Linked DNA regions of Chlorobaculum parvum NCIB 8327. The protein of the gene in region 1 interacts with the protein of each later gene in a pairwise test. Links are inferred from orthologs where the notes say so. Each region holds a gene or a part of one and is shown on either strand. Other genes may lie near its edges.

Evidence for each region.
Region 2: the proteins of mreB (region 1) and ftsZ interact in binary tests that used the Escherichia coli proteins (3 or more experiments, as listed by UniProt). The link is inferred for Chlorobaculum parvum NCIB 8327 from one-to-one orthologs.
Region 3: the proteins of mreB (region 1) and ftsA interact in binary tests that used the Escherichia coli proteins (3 or more experiments, as listed by UniProt). The link is inferred for Chlorobaculum parvum NCIB 8327 from one-to-one orthologs.

Annotation. Positions count from the first base shown.
Region 1 is NC_011027.1:1,575,461-1,578,864, forward strand. What follows is about bases 240-3,107. They hold mreB (rod shape-determining protein), read left to right. Parts: upstream 240-1,093; coding sequence 1,094-2,122; downstream 2,123-3,107. Other genes in these bases: hisD (histidinol dehydrogenase), read right to left, coding at 240-713; bshA (N-acetyl-alpha-D-glucosaminyl L-malate synthase BshA), read right to left, coding at 2,116-3,107. Outside these bases: more of hisD, read right to left, coding at 1-239; more of bshA, read right to left, coding at 3,108-3,270. UniProt on the Escherichia coli protein: Forms membrane-associated dynamic filaments that are essential for cell shape determination. Acts by regulating cell wall synthesis and cell elongation, and thus cell shape.
Region 2 is NC_011027.1:2,259,288-2,262,229, forward strand. It holds ftsZ (cell division protein FtsZ), read right to left. Parts: upstream 2,147-2,942; coding sequence 854-2,146; downstream 1-853. Other genes in the region: CPAR_RS10430 (acetyl-CoA hydrolase/transferase family protein), read right to left, coding at 1-671; ftsA (cell division protein FtsA), read right to left, coding at 2,198-2,942. UniProt on the Escherichia coli protein: Essential cell division protein that forms a contractile ring structure (Z ring) at the future cell division site. The regulation of the ring assembly controls the timing and the location of cell division.
Region 3 is NC_011027.1:2,260,648-2,263,485, reverse strand. It holds ftsA (cell division protein FtsA), read left to right. Parts: upstream 1-675; coding sequence 676-2,001; downstream 2,002-2,838. Other genes in the region: ftsZ (cell division protein FtsZ), read left to right, coding at 2,053-2,838; CPAR_RS10450 (cell division protein FtsQ/DivIB), read left to right, coding at 1-479. UniProt on the Escherichia coli protein: Essential cell division protein that assists in the assembly of the Z ring. May serve as the principal membrane anchor for the Z ring.

The sequences.
Region 1 (3,404 bases):
ACCACCACCTCGGACGGCCCGGCGATGCTGTCGATGGAGACGTGGCCGAACACCTGCTTCTTGGCCAGCGCGACATATTTGTTGCCGGGGCCGGTGACGATGTCCACCTTCGGAATCGACGCCGTGCCGTAGGCGAACGCCGCCACGGCCTGCGCCCCGCCAAGGCGGTAAACGCTCGTGATGCCCGCGACCTTCGCTGCGGCGAGAATGTGCGGGTTGACCTTGCCCTCGGCATCACAAGGCGTGGTCATGTAGATTTCATCGACGCCAGCCACCTGCGCGGGCGCGGCGTTCATCAGCACCGACGACGGGTAGGCCGCCTTGCCGCCCGGTACGTAGAGCAGCGCTTTCTCCATCGGCGTCACGCGCTGGCCGAGAATCACTCCCCCCTTCTGCTCGTAGAAAAAACTTTTCTCCGCCTCGTTACGATGAAACGCCGTGATATTGGCATACGCCTCTTCGAGGATCGAGATGAACTCCGGATCTGACTCCGCGTAGGCAGCATCGATCTCCTCCTGCGGCACCATCATGCTTTCGAGCCGAACCCCCTGAAAGCGCTCGGTGTAGTCGAGGATAGCTTTGTCGCCCTCGGTTCTGACCCGATGCAGAATCTCATCGACCGTCTTCTGCGCTTCGGGATCAAACGATACCGTCCGGTTGAGTTGTTCTTTGAGGGCGGCTTCGTCCTGAGGAAAAGTATAGATCGTTAGCACGGCTGATTCGATGATTTTTTGTGATAGCCCCGCTTGAGGAGCGTTATTCTTTGGCCTGTAATGTAATCAATACCCGCTTGAAACGAAACAGCCGAACACGACGACCCCGGCAGCGGAGGGCTTGAAGAGCGCATCAAAAAGAGGCTCGCACGACCAATGATTTCATTTGAAAAAAAGGTTCCTTTAAGTACTTTTAGAATTCATTTGAAACCCTTGGAATCCAGCCTGAAGAGTACCGCGAAAACGTACCTTGATGTGGGGCGCCATTCCGACCGCTGTCGGAGCAACGCTGCAATCGGGTCGCACAGCAATTTTTTCAACGTGCTCAGAAAAAAGCTCTTTTCAAGCCTCTATGCACCATACCAAGATCTTTACTCATCATGAGCTTTTTCGGTAACCTGTTCAGAGACATCGCCATCGATCTCGGAACAGCCAACACTCTCATTTTCATCCGCAACAAGGGCGTCGTGCTCAACGAGCCGTCCATCGTCGCCCGCGACCGCAATACCGGCAAAGTCGTCGCCATCGGCCACGACGCCTTGCTGATGCACGAAAAAACGCACCCCGGCATCGTCACCATCAAGCCGCTGGCCAACGGCGTCATCGCCGACTACGAGGCAACCGAAGAGCTGATTCGCGGCCTCATCAACAAGACCAAAAAGCAGTTCTCGCTCGGCATCCGCCGCATGGTGATCGGCATTCCGTCCGGCATCACCGAGGTGGAAAAACGGGCCGTGCGCGACTCGGCAGAGCACGTCGGCGCCAAGGAGGTCTATCTGGTGGCCGAACCGATGGCCGCCGCAATCGGCATCGGCATCGACGTCAAGGAGCCGATGGGCAACATGATCGTGGACATTGGTGGCGGGACGACTGAAATCGCGGTGATCTCGCTCGGCGGCATCGCTTCGGGCGAATCGCTGCGCGTGGCAGGCACGGACATCACCAACGCCATCATCCGCCACTTCCGCAAGGCCTACAACCTGGCCATCGGCGAACGCACGGCTGAAGAGGTGAAAATCAGGATCGCATCGGCGTACAAGCTCGACAAGGAGCTGACCATGATGGTGCGTGGCCGCAACCTGGTGACCGCCCTGCCGGAGGAACGCGAAATCAACTCCGCAACCATCCGCGAAGCGATCGCGACTCCGATCAGCCAAATCATCACCTCGGTCAAGAAGAGCCTTGAGGTCACCAAGCCGGAGCTTTCGGCGGACATCCTCGACCGCGGTTTGTTCCTTGCGGGTGGCGGCGCGTTGATCAAAGGGCTGGACAAGAAGATCAACGAGGAGACCAAGCTGATGGTGCACATCAGCGAAGACCCGCTGACCGCCGTGGCGCGCGGCACCGGCGCAGTGCTCGAAGATCTGGAGAACTACCGCTCGGTGCTGCTCTCGACCAAGCGTTACTGAGCTTTGCGCTCGCGGGCTTCGTCAATCAGCCTGCGATAAAACGCTTCGTACTCTTGAACCTTCAGGGCGGTCTCGAACCGCCCTGCCTGGTTTACGGCCGCGTCCGAAAAGCGCTGCCAGACGGCATCGTCTTTGAGAATTGAAATCGCGCTGCGGCTCATGCCTTCGATGTCGCCGTGGTCGTGCAGATAGCCGTCAATCCCCTGCCGCACGAATTCCGGGAATCCGCCCGCATCGGTCACCACCACCGGCACCCCGCATGCCATCGCTTCGAGCGCCGCAAGTCCGAACGACTCGACGTTGCTCGGCATCAGCATCAGGTCGGCAATGGAGAGCAGCGGCACGATGTCGTCGAGCTTGCCGAGGAACCGCACCTTGCTGCCAAGCCCGTTGCGCCGCACCCAGGTCTCCGCCTCGCTGCGATCCGGCCCGTCGCCCACCAGCAGCAGCGTTGCCTCAACGTCACGCTGAATGCGCTCGAACACCGCCAGCACATCCATGATGCGCTTGACCGGACGGAAATTCGAGATGTGAATCACCACCTTGCCGCCGTCCAGGCCGAGCATCTGCTTCGGGCGATTATCATCGAGACGCTTGAACAGCGCCGTATCGACAAAGTTGTGAATCACCTCGATAGGCTTGCGCGGGTCGAACATCTTGATGGTCTCGTCGCGCAGATAGCCAGACACGGCGCTGATGCCGTCCGACTTGTTGATCGCCAACCGCACCGCATCTTTCATGCTCTTGTCGGCACCGACGATGGTAATGTCCGTGCCGTGCAGCGTGGTGGCAATCCGGAAGCACTGCGACTCCGGGCATCGCTCTTCCAGCATCTGGCGAGCCAGCACGGCGCTGATGGCATGGGGAATCGCGTAATGGGCGTGCACCACATCCAGCTCTTCGTAGTACGCGACCTCAGCGATTTTGGAGGCCAGCGCCAGCGAGTAGAACGGACTCTCGAACAGCGGATAGTGCATCGCCTCCACCTCGTGGCAGAAGATGTTCTTGGAATAGAGCCCGAGCCTGAACGGGGCTGCCTGGCTGAAAAAGTGCACCGTGTGGCCTTTCGTGGCCAGCGCCTTCCCCAACTCGGTCGCCACTGCCCCGCTACCGCCGTAGGTATGATGACAGGAAATCCCGATTTTCATAATTGGTAAATCGAATTACTACAATGATCTATGCTCGAAAGTACGAAAATCGGAGGAGAGTTGAAGAGGTGATATACAAGGACGATAAGTGATTTTACATTTATTGTCATTCGAAACGAAGCAAAGCAGAGTGA
Region 2 (2,942 bases), 680 kb from region 1 along the record:
TGGTTCGTCAGCGCGGCAAGCGTCGCGTCGGGAATCGCGCCGATGCCCATCTGCAGAGTCGCACCGTCCTCGACAATCGAGGCGATGTGCTGGCCGATCTGGCGCTCGACGTCGGTCAGTTCGTGCGGAGGAATCTCCGGCAGCGGATCCTCAACCTCGACCAGCGCGTGAATCTTGCTGACGTGCAGCAGCCCTTCGCCGTGCGTGCGCGGCATGTGGGGGTTGATCTGCGCAATGACGTGTTTAGCGGTGTGCACGGCGGCCCTGGCCGCATCGACTGACACACCGAGCGAGCAGTAACCGTGCCGATCGGGCGGGGAGACGTGCACCAGCGCCACATCGAGCGGCATGACGTTGTCGTAGAACAGCGCAGGCACGTCGCTCAGGAAAATCGGAATCGCGTCGGCATAGCCACACTGCACGGAAGAACGAACGTTCCGGCCAACGAAAAAGGCGTTGAGCCTGAAGCTTTGCTGGTACTCGGGCCTGACGTAGGCCGCGTCGCCCTCGGTGTGCAGACTGACGATCTCGACGTCACGCAACTCATCGGCCCGGCCAACCATCGCGGCGACCAGTCGCTGCGGCGTTGCGGCCGCGGTATGAATGAACACTCGGTCGCCCGATTTGATCGCCATGACGGCCTCTTCGGCAGATATTGTCCGGTAGGACATAAACGCACTCTCCTTGTTGAACTGGTTGCGGGCATTCCGCTCCTCGGCCAGCCTGACGCGGCTACGAAAAGGCGGATGCCCCGGAAATGTTTTAATGAACGCCTTGCTTCTGAAACGAATGAGAAAACAATGGTTTCAGGGTAGGGCCGGGAAAAGCGGCCTCGCCCTTTTCCCGGTATGCCTTACGGCAGGGGAGAGTTGTTTTTCCGGCGCAGATAGGCCGGGGTATCGGTCGAACCTTTCTCAATCTGTTCGTTATCGCCGCTTTCGGGCGTAAACGGCGCCTTGCTTTCCGAAGATTCCCCGGTACGGCCGATGTCGAAAGGCTCCGTAATGGAGAGGTTTCTGCGGATATAGGCCGGAATTTTGCGATCTTCAACCGCCTGTTCGGGCATCCCGACGGCGGCCGGATGGGTCGGGCGGCCAAACCCCTGCGCCGACGGCGGCTTGGGCACCGAAGCCTCCTTTCGGCCAGGCGCCGATGGCTGCTGCTCATGTGACGGCTCCACTCTTTTGAAACCGGTGACGATCACCGTCACGCGAATCTCACCGCTAACCTGCGGTTCGTCGACGTAGCCGTTGATGATTTTTGCCTCGCTACCGACCTGCTCCTCGATGTAGTTCATGGCCTCGGCAATGTCGCGCATGGTCACGTCGCCGGTGATGTTCACCAGCACCCCCTTGGCGCCGCGCATCGCGACCCCCTCCATCAGCGGGCTGGTGACGGCATCCGATGCAGCCTTCAGGGCGCGACGCTCTCCGGCAGCAGCTGCCGAGCCCATGACCGCATCTCCCGCGCTCTGCATGATGCTGCGGACATCGGCAAAATCAACATTGACGTGTCCGTGGTGGGTGATGATATCGGCAATGCCCTTGACCGCACGGAACAGCACGTCGTTGGCCATGTTGTAGGCCTCGGTAGCGCTGACCCCTTCATCGGCGATGCTCAGGATTTTCTCGTTTTCGACGATGATGAGCGTATCGATATACTTGCGCAGCTCGGTGATTCCCCCATCAGCGATGCGTGCCTTGATCTGCCCCTCGAAGCTGAACGGGCGGGTAACCACACCGATGGTGAGAATGCCCATGTTGCGGGCGATAGAGGCCACGATCGGGGCCGCGCCGGTGCCGGTGCCCTTGCCCATGCCCGCGGCGATAAAGACCAGATCCGCGCCGCGAAGTTGGGTCGCGATCAGTTCACGGTCGTCCTCGGCAGCCAGCCGACCTTTACCCGGGTCGGCTCCTGCGCCGAGCCCGTTGGTTGCCTTCTTGCCTATCTGCACCCGTACCGGGGCTTTCGAGTTCAGAAGCGCCTGCCGGTCGGTATTGAAGACAACGAATTCGGTGCCGCTGATCTTCCTGTCAATCATGTTGTTGACCGCGTTGCCGCCGCAACCGCCGACACCGACAATCTTGATGTTGACTCCGCTGCCCTGATCGGCGTCGAACAGGCCCGGATCGAGTTCAAATGCCATACTATTCTATCCCTTGTTTATCCTGCCACTGCAGGATGCATTCTATGCTGACTATAACTGATCCCAGAACTTCTTGAGCCGATCGACAAACTTGTTGCCCGCAGGTTGTTGCGACTCCTGAGAAGGGTCGGCCCCTGCGGCCGCCGAATCTGACTGCGGTAAATCGCAAGCTGCCGCTTGCTGACCGGCAGACGAAGGCTCGGCCATACCGTGCTCCTGATACAGACTGTTTTCGAGCGAATGAGCCACCAGCCCCATGACGGTTGCATACATCGGATTGTTGACCGCATCCTTGATGCCGCCAGACACCCCTTCGGGATAGCCGGTACGCACATCGAGGCCAAGAATATCCCTGGCCAGCTCCACGGTGCCCGGCAAAAGCGAGCCCCCGCCGGTGATGATCGCTCCCGCGTTCAGATACTCGTAGTAGCCCGAGCGCTTGATGATGTCGCGCACAAGCTCGAAAATCTCCATCATGCGCGCTTCGATAATGACCGTGAGCGAACTTTTCGGCAAGGATTTGCGTGGCCGTCCCTCGATGCCATCGATCGTAATTTCCTCATCCTCTTCGAGCAGCTTCGTCCAGGCGCAGCCGTAGCGGATCTTGACATCTTCGGCCACGTCGTTGAGCGCCTTGACGCCGAAGGCCACATCGTGCGTCACGTCGTTGGCGGCCACCTTGATCACCTCGGAGTAGCGGATCGCGCCGTCGATGTAGATGGCAACCTCGGTCGTGCCACCGCCGATGTCGATCACCACCGTACCGCTCCGCTTCTCACTCTCCTTCATCACGGCC
Region 3 (2,838 bases), 680 kb from region 1 along the record:
AGCGCCGACCGGCAGCACTGCTTGTCGAGGGTGAGCATTACCGCGTTATCGATACTGAAGGGTTCGTGCTTCCCGATGAAGGGGTTTCGAGCCGCTTTCACCGTCTGGTGAAGGTGTCGGGTGCCGGGCGTCTTGGCTCAGCCCCCGGCAGAGGTGTGAATCGCCTGAATGAGGGTGATCGCCAACTGCTGTTCGTCTTGATTGATGCGTTTGCTGCAGCACCTCATGCGGGCCTGCTGCTTTCGGAAATTCATCTCGCGCCAGACAACCGTACCTGGTTTTCCGTAGCTGGTTCTCCCATTCGGTTTGTTGTCGGCAATGCGGGGAATTTCAAGGAAAAATTGAAAAAATTCGAGATATTCTGGCAACAGGTTGTAGCCAAAAAAGGTATAGATTGTTACGAGTCGGTCGATCTTCGTTTCCGGGACAGGGTGTTCGCCAGCGAACCGGAGTCTGAGGCAGAGCCTGCAGCGCCATAGACCCCGCCCGCATTATCGGAAGGCGCTCGACATACCGATGAACTTCAGGGATTCTCTCTTCATTTTCGTGAGAAGCCTGAGCCCAAGGTGGATGGCACGAAGAGCCCTGAGCGTACCCGACTTGTCCTGACTAACGCGGTTATCGTGTTTTGGAACAAAGCAATAGCGATGCCCAACATTGAACATAGAACGCCTCATGCTCAAGAGCAATATTGTAATCGGTCTCGATATAGGTACTACCAAGGTTTGCGTCGTTGTCGCGGAAAAGGATGATCTCGGCAAGCTCAACGTTCTCGGCAAGGGGCGCGCCAACTCCGAGGGGTTGCAGCGGGCCACAGTCGTTAACATCAACAAAACCGTCGATGCCATCAGCAAGGCGGTAGCCGATGCCGAGCGCGAGTCCTCAATCAAAATCAAAGGCGTGAATGTCGGTATTTCCGGCGCGCATGTCCACTGCATCTACAGTAACTCCGAAGTCAGCGTCAACCAGTCGGGCATCGTCAACGAGTCCGATGTGCGGCGCTTCCTCGAAAAGGCCAAGACCAACATCCGCTATCTCGACATCGACCACGAAATCATCCACGTTATTCCGCAGGAGTTCATCGTCGATGACCAGGAGGGGGTGCTCGATCCGATCGGCATGGCCGGTATGATCATGCGCGGCAGCGCCTATATCGTTGTCGGGCTTCGCACCAAGATCCGCAACATCAAGCAGTGTATCGAGAAGGCGGGCCTCGAAGTCAATGCCATGACCTTCGAGCCGGTCGCTTCAGGGCTGGCCGTGATGAAGGAGAGTGAGAAGCGGAGCGGTACGGTGGTGATCGACATCGGCGGTGGCACGACCGAGGTTGCCATCTACATCGACGGCGCGATCCGCTACTCCGAGGTGATCAAGGTGGCCGCCAACGACGTGACGCACGATGTGGCCTTCGGCGTCAAGGCGCTCAACGACGTGGCCGAAGATGTCAAGATCCGCTACGGCTGCGCCTGGACGAAGCTGCTCGAAGAGGATGAGGAAATTACGATCGATGGCATCGAGGGACGGCCACGCAAATCCTTGCCGAAAAGTTCGCTCACGGTCATTATCGAAGCGCGCATGATGGAGATTTTCGAGCTTGTGCGCGACATCATCAAGCGCTCGGGCTACTACGAGTATCTGAACGCGGGAGCGATCATCACCGGCGGGGGCTCGCTTTTGCCGGGCACCGTGGAGCTGGCCAGGGATATTCTTGGCCTCGATGTGCGTACCGGCTATCCCGAAGGGGTGTCTGGCGGCATCAAGGATGCGGTCAACAATCCGATGTATGCAACCGTCATGGGGCTGGTGGCTCATTCGCTCGAAAACAGTCTGTATCAGGAGCACGGTATGGCCGAGCCTTCGTCTGCCGGTCAGCAAGCGGCAGCTTGCGATTTACCGCAGTCAGATTCGGCGGCCGCAGGGGCCGACCCTTCTCAGGAGTCGCAACAACCTGCGGGCAACAAGTTTGTCGATCGGCTCAAGAAGTTCTGGGATCAGTTATAGTCAGCATAGAATGCATCCTGCAGTGGCAGGATAAACAAGGGATAGAATAGTATGGCATTTGAACTCGATCCGGGCCTGTTCGACGCCGATCAGGGCAGCGGAGTCAACATCAAGATTGTCGGTGTCGGCGGTTGCGGCGGCAACGCGGTCAACAACATGATTGACAGGAAGATCAGCGGCACCGAATTCGTTGTCTTCAATACCGACCGGCAGGCGCTTCTGAACTCGAAAGCCCCGGTACGGGTGCAGATAGGCAAGAAGGCAACCAACGGGCTCGGCGCAGGAGCCGACCCGGGTAAAGGTCGGCTGGCTGCCGAGGACGACCGTGAACTGATCGCGACCCAACTTCGCGGCGCGGATCTGGTCTTTATCGCCGCGGGCATGGGCAAGGGCACCGGCACCGGCGCGGCCCCGATCGTGGCCTCTATCGCCCGCAACATGGGCATTCTCACCATCGGTGTGGTTACCCGCCCGTTCAGCTTCGAGGGGCAGATCAAGGCACGCATCGCTGATGGGGGAATCACCGAGCTGCGCAAGTATATCGATACGCTCATCATCGTCGAAAACGAGAAAATCCTGAGCATCGCCGATGAAGGGGTCAGCGCTACCGAGGCCTACAACATGGCCAACGACGTGCTGTTCCGTGCGGTCAAGGGCATTGCCGATATCATCACCCACCACGGACACGTCAATGTTGATTTTGCCGATGTCCGCAGCATCATGCAGAGCGCGGGAGATGCGGTCATGGGCTCGGCAGCTGCTGCCGGAGAGCGTCGCGCCCTGAAGGCTGCATCGGATGCCGTCACCAGCCCGCTGATGGAGGGGGTCGCGATGCGC